3 regions of the Pseudarthrobacter sp. MDT1-40-2 genome follow, and region 1 is predicted to be linked to each of the others. Evidence: riboswitches for the same ligand, from Rfam matches in the RefSeq annotation. Region 1 holds a riboswitch; each other region holds the start of a gene.

Region 1 (4,205 bases):
GAGGTCACCCGGCTGCGGGTTGCCCGTGGGGGTCATGGCGTTCCAGGCACCGGTGCGCGGGATGGAGATGCCAGCCTGGGCGTAGACCCACTGCGTAAAGCCGGAGCAGTCCCAGCCGGCGGGAGTGTTGCCACCCCAGACGTAGGGGCTGCCGATGCCGGTGTAGGCAATAGCTGCCAGGCCTGAAGCTGCAGCCGAGGTGGCAGCCGGCGCTTCGGGAGCTTTGGTGGTGACTGCGGTAGCGGCAGTGGCGGTGGCGGTTGCGGTGGCCCCTGCAGCTTCATCGTCTTCATCGTTGGACCGGGGCTCAATGACCTCAATCACAGGGGCGGCGACGGTGGTGATCACGGGGCGTTCGAACGACACGGTGGCCGTCGGGGCGGCCGTGACAGCCAGCGAGGTCTGGGAAGCCGACTCAAGGGAAGCGGAGACGCCTACCGTGCTGTCTGCTGCGTTGGCCGGAAGGCCGATGCTGAGGATAAGGCCGGAAGCTGCTGCAATAACCGCTGCCTGGCGACCTACGGTCCCGGCATTGGCGCTGACGGCCTTCGAAACAGTTCCCATGGGGTTGGTGCGCACCGGCTGGGCGCGGTGGCGCGCAAGATTATGGCGTGACGACACGTAAGTAGCCTCTCCCAATGCCTGCGAGGTGAGCTGTCGGATTCGGATGGGAGTTCACCCGGCCGCGCCGCTTCCAAGGAAGCTTTGCGACTTAACCCCAAGGCCTTCCAAAGAAGGCCATATTTGGTTCCCCCGTCTCTGCCAGACGATGTCATGCGAACGGACCTTGGGCGGTGGCAGAGTTAGGCAATCCACTCAAGAACGTCAACTTCGGAAAAGTTGACGCGGTTTAGACGGTACAGCAGTTCTTCTTCAATGTCACATTCAGGTCACGGCGTGTTGCACAGAACCGAGAGCCGTTCATCGTTTGGTTACAGCCAGCCGGCGGGATCAACGACTTCACCGTTGACCTGCACCTCAAAGTGGAGGTGGCAGCCGGTGGAAGCGCCTGTGGTGCCGCTGAAAGCCACGACGTCGCCCCGGCTGACCTTCTGGCCTACCGTGGCTTTGAAGGACGACAGGTGGTTATAGGTGGTCTCCAGGCCGTTACCGTGATCCACTACAACGCGGTTGCCGCCGCCATAGGGGTGCCATCCCGCGAAGGTGACAGTGCCGGTTGCTGCGGCGAGCACTTGGGTGCCGCACTGGGCAGCGAAGTCGGTTCCACGGTGGAAATCGCCGGTTCCGCCCGTGATGGGGCTGACACGGTAGCCATAAGGGGAAACCGTGGTCAGTGACGCCAGCGGGCCGGCCAGGCTGCCCACGGAGGCGGCCGGGGTCACGGCAGACGCGGCCTGGGCGCTGAGGAGCTGCTTGAGCTTTCCGTCAGGATCGCCCTGGGTAGTGACGGCCGTGCGGCTGAAATCGACCTGCGCTGCGGATTCCGCGGAAATATCGGGCTGTGGCGCAGCAACAACGGCGGCAGAAGCGCTGGACGCAGCGATGGGAAGGGCGGAATTGGCGAGTACCGGACTGGTCACCGGGACGGTGATCGTCAGGAGCAGGCCCGTGGCGGCAAGCCCGATTCCGGCCTTCTGGCCAATGCCACTCGCGGCAGCGAAGTCAGTAAGCTGCCGGAACGGGCTCCGGTGGCGGCGCGCTTCCCGTTGCGGGTCCCGGGGACGGTCCGCGAGGGGGACTTCAGCAACCCGTGGCTGCGAAGCAGAGCCGACGGCGCGACGGCGGCCCCTGTAATTCTGCGTGCTCAAGTATTTTCCTCTCTGGAAGCCTGCGAAGTTAGCTGTCGGATTCGGATCAGAGAGTTAGCGACCCGGCCCGCAAAGCAGGTCATCTTGACGCACAGATATCCAGGGGATTCGTTTATCAAAAGGACTGCCGCTGCGGACTTCACCCCAAGGCCGCTCGAAAACGGCCGATTGTGGTTCCCCCGCCCCTGCCAGAAGGTGACTCGAACAACCGGTCCGCTGGCAGAGCTAGGCTTTCGGACCAGATAACGCTTAGGTATCGGCGTCGAAGATTAACTATAGGCGATGAGACCGAACAGTAACAATTCCGTTATAAAGGAAGTTGGCTTACCATTTCGCGCCCGCGATCCGTCAGGCCGGTTGCCCATGAAGCAGGACAGAGGTTAGAGGACAATCAGGAGAGCTTCACAAAAACGTGGGCGGCAACTTCCGGCGGCAATTCGAGGGCGCCTTCGATGCCGGCAACCCGGACCGAGATGTACTCGCCCACGCGTTCGAGCGTGACGTCGGTGCCGGGGCGGATCCCGCCCTCGTCCAGCTGGACCAGCAGCTCAGGTTCAACCTGGATGGGCTCCGCCAGCCGGCAAACCCGCACGGTGGACTCCGGACTATAGGCAGCCATGGCTTCCAGAAGGTTGATCACGCCGTCCGTGAAGGCGGAACCCACTTCGCCGCCCAGTGCTGCCAGGCCCGGGATGGGATTGCCGTAAGGCGACTCGGTGGGGTGGTCCAGCAGTTCATAAATCCGCTGTTCAACGCGCTCACTCATCACGTGCTCCCAGCGGCAGGCCTCGTCGTGGACATAGGCCCAATCCAGGCCGATGATGTCCGACAGGAGGCGCTCGGCCAGCCGATGCTTGCGCATGACCTCTGTGGCACGCTTACGGCCTGGCTCGGTGAGTTCCAGGTGCCGGTCGCCTGCAACAACCACCAGGCCGTCGCGTTCCATGCGGCCGATGGTCTGCGAAACCGTTGGCCCCGAGTGGCGCAGCCGCTCCGCAATGCGGGCGCGAAGTGCCACGATGTTCTCTTCTTCAAGCTCCAAAATGGTCCGAAGATACATCTCCGTGGTATCGATCAGATCCGTCATCCAGCTCAGCTCCTTGAGCGCAGTCCCATGCGTTCGTCCACCGTATCGCGTACTGATAGCGCGTCGCTTATCAGGTCCTCAGCTTAGCCTATTTTGAATTACTCCGGATAATCCCCGGGTGGTGGCCGGCCCCCAAAAGTCCCCACTGTGACAGCTCCAGTTCCCGGAGGACAGCGTCGTCAGGCAGAATGAAAGCGGCCCCTACAGCAGCCATCACTGACTGTCCCGTCCGACGGCCGCTGCGGCCAAACTGTCCCTACGAATTTGGAGCCCTAGTGAGCGACGCCAGCATCACCATCCCCGCCAACCTCCTGCCACAGGACGGACGTTTCGGCGCCGGCCCGTCCAAGGTACGGGCGGAGCAGCTGGAAGCACTCTCCGCTGCGTCCACCACCATTCTCGGAACTTCGCACCGCCAGGCACCCGTGAAGAATCTCGTTGGTTCGGTCCGGGACGGCCTGTCCAGTTTCTTCCGGGCGCCGGAAGGCTATGAAGTGGTCCTGGGCGTCGGCGGTTCCACTGCTTTCTGGGACGTTGCAACGTTTGGCCTGGTGGAGAACAAGGCACAGCACCTTTCCTTCGGCGAGTTCGGCTCCAAATTTGCCGCTGCCACCAATAAGGCACCGTTCCTGGCAGAATCCAGCATCATCAAAGCAGATCCCGGAACGCGTCCGGTTGCGGTGGCAGAGGCCGGCGTGGACCTTTACGCCTGGCCGCAGAATGAGACGTCCACCGGCGTCGCCGCTCCTGTACGCCGGGTCGAGGGTGCAGACCCCGGTTCCCTGGTGGCCATCGACGCCACCTCCGCCGCGGGCGGCCTGGACGTGGACGTCGCCGAAACCGACGTCTACTACTTTGCCCCGCAGAAGAACTTCGCATCCGACGGCGGCCTGTGGCTTGGCCTCTTCTCCCCCGCCGCTATCGAGCGCGCTGCCCGGATCGAGCAGAGCGACCGCTGGATCCCGGACTTCCTGAACCTGCAGACGGCCATCGACAACTCCCGCCTGAACCAGACCTACAACACTCCGGCGCTGTCCACGCTGGTGACCCTGGACGCCCAGGTCAAGTGGCTTAACAACAACGGTGGCCTGGACTTCGCCGCGAAGCGCACCGCCGATTCGGCCGGACGTATCTACGCGTGGGCGGAGGCCTCCAGCTTCGCCACTCCGTACGTCACCAACCCGGAGGACCGCTCCAACGTCATCGCCACCATCGACTTCGACGACTCGATCGATGCCGTCCAGGTTGCCAAGGTCCTGCGCTCCAACGGCGTTGTGGACACCGAGCCGTACCGCAAGCTCGGCCGCAACCAGCTGCGGATTGCCACCTTTGTAGCCATCGAGCCGGAC
Region 2 (4,205 bases), on a different contig from region 1:
AGCGCCACCTGACCGTCGCGGAATTCAGACTCGACAGTGGCCGTCGTTCCTTTCAGGGAGGCCAGTTGGGCGGTGAGTTCGGCGCTGTGCTTCTGCTGCTCCTCCAGATGGGTGGCCACGGCGGCCTGGGCGGTACGCGCGGCATCCAGCTTCGATGTGGATTCGGTTGCAAGGCGCTCGCGCTCAGCCTGGGCTACGCGTTCCTGGCCGGCCCGGGCCCGGGCTGCTTTTTCTGCAGCGGCGGCCTTTGCTACCAGTGCCGCTGTTTTATCACCCACCATCTGAACGATGTTCAGGCCGTGGACGCTGTCGGACTGGACGGCGTCCAGGGCCACGAAGATGCCCATGTTGGTGCCGCCGGTTTTATAGGACTCGGCTGCGAGGCCACCGATTTCTTTCTTGTAGCGGGCAAGTTCGGCGCTGGCCCGAGCGGCCTGGGCGGTAACCAGCTCGAGCTTCGCTGTGGCCGCAGCAAGGGCATCCTGGGTTATGGCGTACTCTGCGGCCGAAGCCACCGCCGCGTCTCCCAGCTCTTCGGAGTGGGACCGGAGCCCGTCCAGCAGTCCGGTAATGGTGGCGATTTCGGAGGCAGTGGCCGACTCATTCTGCTTGGCCTTTTCGACGTCCTGCCAGCTGGGGTAGCCGCCCGGCGGAGCCTCGTCTGCGGTGGCTGAGGGAAGCACGATGGTACCCGCAAGGGCAAGCGCCAGGAATCCCGCGAGCAGGGGACGTATGACTCTGAAGGCAGAAGGAGGCATAGTTCCCCAGCCTACCTGCACGACTGAAGCGGACCTTTGTGGATTCACCTGGTCGCCGCACCGCATCCAGCTAAGACGCTGGACCCCAGGAAAAGCATTCGGCACACCAAATGGACAATGGTCCGGGCCCACTGACAGGCTGTCATCAGTATCACGCGGCAGCTTCACAAAGGTCAAAGATGCAAAACCACACTATCGAATTCACTATCCGGCCAGCCCTGGGCGTCTCGGAATATCCTGCCTTGGTCGAGATCTGGCGCAGCGCCGTTCGCGCTACGCATGACTTCCTCGAAGAAGCCGACTTCAAGCGCATCGAAGGCAGCCTCGCTTCGGCTTACTTCCCGGCCGTGACTCTGGTCGTGGCCGAACATGGGGGAAGGCCTGTCGGCTTCGCAGGCATTGCAGAAGGAAACCTCGAAATGTTGTTCGTCTCGAATGATGTCCGTGGGAATGGGATTGGCAGCGCACTGCTGGCTGAAGCAATTGCGAGCAACGGGGTTGCCAGAGTCGACGTGAACGAGCAGAACCCGGACGCTCACCGCTTCTACATCAGCCGAGGATTCGTGCAGGTGCGCCGTAGCGTGCTTGACGGTGACGGCCGCCCCTACCCGATCCTGCATCTGGAACTTCCCGATTTAGTTAGCCGGCGCGGGTCGCGAGCAAGAAAACGAGACGTATATGGACACGTGACATCGGAGGGACTCGACACGCCGAAAAGCCCATTCCGTTATCCCAATGTGACATAGGGGCGGAGAAGAAGGTAATGTCGATGGGTGTCCCGCCCAACTCGGGACATTCCCGCCAGTATGCCGAGCCCTGCCACTGGATCCGGGACCCCATCGCTTGATCATGGCAGGGACGGGGGAACCAAGTTTCCGCGGCTTCATTTCTGAGGCCTTGGGGTTAAGTCGGTTCTGCTCTGTTCAGCAGAGAACACCGGCCGGGTATCTCCTACCCGAACCCGACAGCTCACCCCGCAGGCATGGGAGAGGCAATCAACCGTGTCAAAAAACGCTATCACCGCCCGTCACCGGGCAACCCCTGCCGGCTCAGTCGCCCTTGCAGGCCTGAGCCACTCGGCCAAGTCCCACGCCCTTACCGTTGGTCGCCCGGCCCTGGCCGTTGCCGCGGCTTCCGGACTGATCTTCGGCATTGGCGCCCCTGCCCAGGCAAGCGTCAACGCAGTGGATGAGTCCGGTTCCGTCACCGTTCAAGCGGCTGCAGCAGCACCCGTCGCGCCGGCAGCAGCTGTTGCGGCCGACATCCATACCGTGGTTTCAGGTGACACCCTGGGCAAAATTGCCGCAGCGTACGGCGTTAGCCTGAACGACGTTCTGGCTGTCAACGGCCTGGGTCTGACCACGATCATCTACCCCGGTGACCAGATCCAGATTCCTGGTGCAGGTTCCGTAGCAGCAGCACCGGCTGTGGCAGCACCTGCAGCAGCCACCACAGTCGCACCGGCACCCGCCCCGGCTCCGGCCGCCTCGGCGGTCAACATCACTGCAATGTCCTCCACTGCAGCGTCAACCGGTACCGGTACCGGAGCAGCCCTGCTGGCAAACGCGTACAGCCAGCTTGGTACTTACCAGGACTGCACCGCGATGGTTGAAAAGGCCCTCCGGTCCGTCGGCATCAGCGTCGGCGACATCGCTCCCAGCCACTTCTTCGCCTTCGGCAGCGTTGTTTCCACCCCGGCCCCCGGTGACCTGGTCATCACGGCCGGCCACGTCGGCATCTACGCCGGTGACGGCCAGGTCGTCAGCGGTGGCGTGGACGGTAACAAGACCGAGGTCCACTCCATTAGCTGGCTCAGCGGAGCTTCCTTCGTCCGCGTTGCGTAACTCTTAGCGCAGCTGGTACCGGCCCTCATCCTCACCGTCACGTTGACGGCGAGGGTGGGGGCCGCTCCTCTTTAAGCCGGCACCCACCTCCATGGGCTGCTGGGACTACCGCTGCCGGCGCTTGGGAAGCCCGATCCTGTCCATGTCCATAGCCGCGATAACCGCGGAACTTGCCGCCCGCGAAGCCGCCTGACCGGCAAGGAGTGAGGTATCGTCCCCGTACCGCGAAGAGAAGTGCGTAAGGACCAGCGTGCCGACGCCGGCGCTGGCCGCCAACTTTCCTGCCTGACCGGCGGTGAGGTGGCGGTATTCTTCCGCGAGCGCAGCGTCCTCATCACTGAAGGTTGATTCGGCCACGAGTAGATCAACGCCGGATGCCAGTTCCTCAGCCCCCGCGCATTCGGCCGTATCCATCACAAATGCGAAGCTTTGCCCTGGCCGCGGAACACTGACGTCCTGCAGCCGCACCCCGGCCAGAGCCCCATCCCGTTGCAGGCGCCCGACGTCCGACCCGGATATCCCGGCCGCGGAAAGCCGCTCCGGCAGCAGGCTCCTGCCGTCAGGTTCCGTAAGCCGGTAGCCGTAGGTCTCGATACGGTGCTTCAGCGGCCGGACCTCGAGGCCATCGGCTATGGCCCCAGCGCCCCCGTGCGGGTGGAACTGCAGGTCAAGGCCCGGGGTCGCGACCGATACCAGGGCACGGACCACGTCTTGGCCCGACGCCGGATAATGCAGATGCACGGGGTGCGTAACGCCGTCGAGCGCCATGCGCGAGAGCACGCCCGGCAATCCGTAGCAGTGATCGCCGTGCACATGGGTGAGGCAGATGCGCGTCACCTGGGTGACTGAGATGCCTGCGTGGATCATCTGCCGCTGCGTCCCCTCACCCGGATCGAACAGCAAGCCGTCCCCATCCCACCGGAGCAGGTAACCGTTGTGGTTCCGGGTCCGGGTGGGAACCTGCGAGGCAGTGCCGAGGACAATGAGTTCGCGCATGTTTTTGATGGAGCCGCCAGGCTCGGCTGGCCAGCTGCCGGCTCAGCCTCCGATTTGCTTTTCGACGCCGCCGCCGGAAAGTCGGCCGCTGCGCTGCTGCAGCCGGTCAATGTGCTCGGAAGCCTCGGCTTTACTGATGTCAGCTGGGATCTCCTCGCCAGCTTCGCGCGCCAGTGTGTCCAGGTAGCTGCGCTGGGCAGCCGTCATGGGCTCGTCGCCCGTCACCCATTCCTTGGGGTCGCGGTTCAGGCCTGCGTCCGGTTCGGGAACAGGGCTGCCAAGTGTCTCGTTGTCTGAACTGCTCATAAAATCCACCTTAGAACAGGCCCGAAGGGCATTGTTGTTGACTAGAGCTTCTCGCCCCCGCCGGCACCCCTGACGGAGATTCCGGTAGTCAGCTTCGCGGGAGCATCAAGGTTTGCATCGTTATCGACACCTACGCCCAGCCGGCCCACCAGCTCGCCGCCGAGCCAGCCCGTGGCAAAGGAAATCAAAAGAGCGATGATTTCCAGGATCAGAACAAAGGTGGAAGGGACATTGGCTTCCGTTCCCGCCCGCATAATCCAGCTCACCGCGAAAAGTGCGAGCAGGACCAGATTTCCTCCGC
Region 3 (4,205 bases), on a different contig from region 1:
TGATCACCGTCAGCATGCGCGACGCCTGCGCGGCATAGAGACCGCTTTCCAGCTTGGGCGTTGGCGCTTTGTCGCCCAGTTCCGAGCACACCCAGGTACAGGTTTGCCGGGTGCGCAGCGCGCTGGAGCAAAGAATGAAGTCGGGAACTACGCCCTGATCCACCAGCCAACGGCCCGCCAGCGGTGCCTCCAGGTGGCCGCGTTCCTCTAAGGGACGGTCGTGGTCATCCACACCGCCAGGCCAGTCTGCCTTGGAATGGCGCATGATAATCAGCCGCCGAATGTGATGCTCACTCATGCCCCCACCCTATCCTCGCTGTCCGCACGGTAACCGGGAGCGTAAAGCGAAAGCGCCCATCCCACGGTGGGACAGGCGCTTTCGGTGCAGCAAAAGCTAGATGGAGTACTCCGGTGCTGCCCAAACGACGACCTCGGGGTGCTCGTAGAACCGGTAGCCCTGGCCACGGACGGTGCGGACCGTATTGGCGAGGCGGCCCAGCTTGGAGCGCAGGCGGCGGATGTGGACGTCGATGGTGCGCTCGTTGGGGACCTCATCCGCGTTGCGCCACAGGCCCTCAAGGAGTTCATCGCGGCCGACCGTCCGGGTGCCGTTCTCGACGAGGTAATTGAGCAGTTCGAATTCCTTGAACGTCAGGTTCAGCGATTCGCCATCGAGGTGCACTTCGCGGCGGGCCAGATCAATCAGGACACCGGAGGGACGCGGCTCCTGCGCCTGCTGCAACCGGGTATTGTCGGTGCGCTGCCTGGCATTCACTGTGGGGTCGCCGAAGGTGGAACGTACGACGTCGAGCGCTGAGCCGGGTGCGTTGGCGGGAGCGATTGCCACGGCGGCATAGCTCTCGGCACCTGTAACGAGCGACTGGGCGTAGGCCCGGATTTCCTGCGCCAACTTGGCAATTGAGGTACCTGCGGCCGCTGCAGTCTCCTCGTCAATGCCCATGTAGAGGACGAATCCACGGGCAACAGTGTCGTTGGCGACCGGGCGGACACCGCTGCCGGGACCGGCAATGACGGGGGTGGGGGCGGTCATGGGCGTCGCTTCCGCGGCAGGCACGGCCCGGAGCTGACCATAGGAGTTGGGGTTGTAACCCTGCGGCGCGTAGCTGGAGGCGGAGGGAAAACCGCTGCCCGATCCGGGGGCGTAGCCCTGCCGGAGGCCGGCCGGCTGGGCCGGCTTGTTGGCGTTGCGGACTGAGATGTGGACGTATCCGGATGCAACTGACATGGAATGCTTACCTCAATGTGAATGGCCGTTATCGCGGCACGAATGCTGAGTTCCCCAGAGCTGTTGGAACACATTCTGGGGAGGTTGCCCGGCACTGGGCTTGTTGGGGACGAATGCCTAAAAACTCTCTGGGGTTTGACAGTTAGGCGTGCATTCGACAACAGCGCATGTCGGCAGCAGCAGGTGTGCTGGGCCAGTAATCTGCAGTTGCAGGTGCTGTTGAGTTCTTGTTCACAAATGAAGTGTGCAACGTAACAATAAGAACTTGCAAGTAACAATGGACGCTTTAGTCCGCATAGTGAGACGATTCCGTTCTTTGTGGTGCACATCACGATTCGCTGAGGGGTCTTGACTGCCCGCACTTTTGGGCTAACGAGGACTGAAACTCCTATTCCAGCGAATTTTACGACGATATGCACGCTTTAATTCGTTTTTTATTCAGTTCTCAATTGACTGGATTAACTTGCACGTAAAAGTTCCCCAAAAGTCCAGCGATTCAGGAAGCAGCGTCGTGAGGGCCGGGCGGCCCCTCGTCCAAAGAGCGGAACCAAGCGGAGAGTCGGGTGCTGCCTGCCGTGATCTCCGTTACCAAATTGTGACTCAGGTGGCAATCCCCTGTACCGTGGATGGGGTGTGGCCACCGTTCCGGCTGCATGACCGGGTGAATGCCGAGCTCTGCCGCCACCCGGATTCCTCATGATCAGGCAGAGGCGGGGAACCCACAGTCCCGGGCACGAGTCGCCCTAGGGGTGAAGCCATCGCGTGATTGTTCCGCGTGGCCGGATGACCTCATCCGAATCCGACAGCTAACTCCGCAGGCGTTGAGAGGCTAAATCATCATGACTGAATACCAGGATCACGCGCGCGTGAAAAACGGTACGGAGCAAGCCCATGGCCGACGCCGCACCGCTGAATCAACCGCCATTCCAACAAGTTCCACCCGCACTGTCCGCAGCCGAGTTGTTGACTCGGCGCACCCGGTACCCAGCCGCCGCACCGCCGTTCTGGGTGTAGCCCGGCGCGCTGCCGTGGTAACGGCGTCCTGCGCCCTGCTCATCGGCGCCGCCGCTGCCGGTCAAGCGGGCAGTAATCCGATGGTGCCGGCGTCCGTCGTCCAGGCTGTCTTGCCGGAGTCGGCGGCAAACTCCACTCCCGCCGAGGCGCTTGCGTCAGCAGCAGCCGAGCAGTCTGCCATGAAAGCGGATCCGGCACCGGCACCTGCTCCTTCCCAGGAGACGCCTGTTGAACCGGCTCCCGCTGCTGCACCGGCAGAACCTGCTCCCGCTCCGGCGCCCGTGGAGCCAGCACCCGTGGCGCCCGCTCCCGCTGCTGCGCCCGCTCCCGCTGTTGCCCCCCAACCTGTTGCCGTTAACGACCCCGCTGGTGCCCAGGCCTACGCGCTGAGCCAACTGGGTTCCTACGGCTGGGGCGCCGGCCAGATGCCGTGCCTGACCACGCTCTGGACCAAGGAATCGGACTGGACCACTACTGCCACCAACCCCACCAGCGGCGCGTACGGAATCGTCCAGTCACTGCCGGCGGAGAAAATGGCGAGCGCCGGTGCTGATTACCTCACCAACTACCGCACCCAGATCAACTGGGGCCTGAACTACATCCAGGAGCGCTACCAGTCCCCGTGCGGCGCCTTGGACTTCCACCTTTCCAACAACTGGTACTAAAAAAATTCCTACGCCACGCTAGTTCCGGTTTCCAGTGGTCCCTGTGGACAGGCTGGCCCGGGGTCTGACGCAGGGAGGGGCCGGCTCCGTTTGGGGCCGGCCCTTACATCTGTCCAAGGCGAATTTAGCCCGCTACGCCGTAGAGCCTGTCGCCGGCGTCGCCCAGACCGGGAACAATGTAAGCCTTCTCGTTGAGTTTCTCGTCAATGGACGCAAGCACAATGGTCACGTTGGCGTCGGCCAGCTCTTCTTCCAGCTTGGCCAGGCCCTCCGGCGCTGCCAGCAGGCAGATGCACGTGACGTCCGAGGCGCCACGGCGGAAGAGGAACTTGATGGCTTCGCGCAGGGTCCCACCGGTGGCCAGCATGGGGTCCAGCACGAAGATCTGCCGGTCCGTGAGGTCCTCCGGGAGGCGCTCGGCATAGGTGATGATGTCCAGGGTTTCCTCGTCGCGGGCCATGCCCAGGAAACCGACCTCCGCAGTGGGAACCAGCTTGGTCATGCCTTCGAGCATGCCCAGGCCGGCGCGCAGGATGGGAACTACCAGCGGCGTGGGCTTTGTGAACGCGGTGCCGATGGTGGTGGCAACGGGCGTCTGAATAGTGACGTCCTGGGTGCGGACATCGCGTGTGGCCTCGTAGGCCAGGAGCGTCACCAGTTCCTCGGTCAGCTGCCGGAAGACCGGCGACGGGGTGTTTTTATCGCGGAGAACGGTGAGTTTGTGGGCGACCAGCGGGTGGTCCACGACGAGTGTGCGCATGAGGTCAAAACTATCATCCGGTCACTCGGAGTTTCATTGCCGGGTGGGTCCGCCGGGCCGGCCGGAGTCTTCCGCGTTGGAGGTCATCTCTTCCTGCACCACGTCCCGTACTACAGGCCTGTCGAACGACGGGACCGGACCCACGTGCTCGCGGCGGGCGATGGCATAAAAGAGCCGATGTGCCAAAATCACTATCCCCAGCCACGCCAGCCCCAGCAGCCAGGCGGCCACGACGTCGGTCAGCCAGTGATGGCCCAGGTACACCCTGCTGAGACCCATGGCGATGATGAACAGCGAGCCTGCAGTGATGGCGGTGATCCTGGCCCAGAGGATATCGAACTGGAGACACATCACGTAGACCAGCACCCCGATGACCACCGTGGTGTTGAGGGTATGCCCGCTGGGAAACGAGGGGGAGGTTTCAAACGGCGGGACGGCGTCGATATGGTCCGGACGGGTCCTGCCTACCAATCCCTTACCCACGGTGGTGGCCGTGGTGGATACGGCGGCGGCGCCGGCC

What was found. A riboswitch is a leader RNA that binds a small molecule or an ion and turns the genes downstream of it on or off. The one in region 1 is predicted to bind cyclic di-AMP.
Region 2: linked by a shared signal. The riboswitch ahead of AC50X5_RS00715 (LysM peptidoglycan-binding domain-containing protein) and the one ahead of AC50X5_RS14220 (M23 family metallopeptidase) in region 1 are both predicted to bind cyclic di-AMP.
Region 3: linked by a shared signal. The riboswitch ahead of AC50X5_RS06160 (aggregation-promoting factor C-terminal-like domain-containing protein) and the one ahead of AC50X5_RS14220 (M23 family metallopeptidase) in region 1 are both predicted to bind cyclic di-AMP.

What each region holds. Positions count from the first base shown of each region.
Region 1 is NZ_JBWZCL010000005.1:47,476-51,680, reverse strand. Features, by position in the region: gene AC50X5_RS14225 (C40 family peptidase) at 1-564, opposite strand, end outside; cyclic di-AMP (ydaO/yuaA leader) riboswitch at 626-804, opposite strand; gene AC50X5_RS14220 (M23 family metallopeptidase) at 933-1,769, opposite strand; cyclic di-AMP (ydaO/yuaA leader) riboswitch at 1,773-1,980, opposite strand; gene AC50X5_RS14215 (iron-dependent transcriptional repressor DtxR) at 2,161-2,856, opposite strand; gene serC (phosphoserine transaminase) at 3,132-4,205, shown strand, end outside.
Region 2 is NZ_JBWZCL010000001.1:156,133-160,337, forward strand. Features, by position in the region: gene AC50X5_RS00705 (aggregation-promoting factor C-terminal-like domain-containing protein) at 1-758, opposite strand, end outside; gene AC50X5_RS00710 (GNAT family N-acetyltransferase) at 938-1,504, shown strand; cyclic di-AMP (ydaO/yuaA leader) riboswitch at 1,589-1,756, shown strand; gene AC50X5_RS00715 (LysM peptidoglycan-binding domain-containing protein) at 1,760-2,602, shown strand; gene AC50X5_RS00720 (ribonuclease Z) at 2,708-3,598, opposite strand; gene AC50X5_RS00725 (DUF3072 domain-containing protein) at 3,641-3,904, opposite strand; gene AC50X5_RS00730 (DUF2231 domain-containing protein) at 3,946-4,205, opposite strand, start outside.
Region 3 is NZ_JBWZCL010000002.1:8,915-13,119, forward strand. Features, by position in the region: gene AC50X5_RS06150 (SixA phosphatase family protein) at 1-298, opposite strand, end outside; gene AC50X5_RS06155 (winged helix-turn-helix domain-containing protein) at 395-1,246, opposite strand; cyclic di-AMP (ydaO/yuaA leader) riboswitch at 1,903-2,081, shown strand; gene AC50X5_RS06160 (aggregation-promoting factor C-terminal-like domain-containing protein) at 2,086-2,925, shown strand; gene upp (uracil phosphoribosyltransferase) at 3,050-3,685, opposite strand; gene AC50X5_RS06170 (phosphatase PAP2 family protein) at 3,719-4,205, opposite strand, start outside.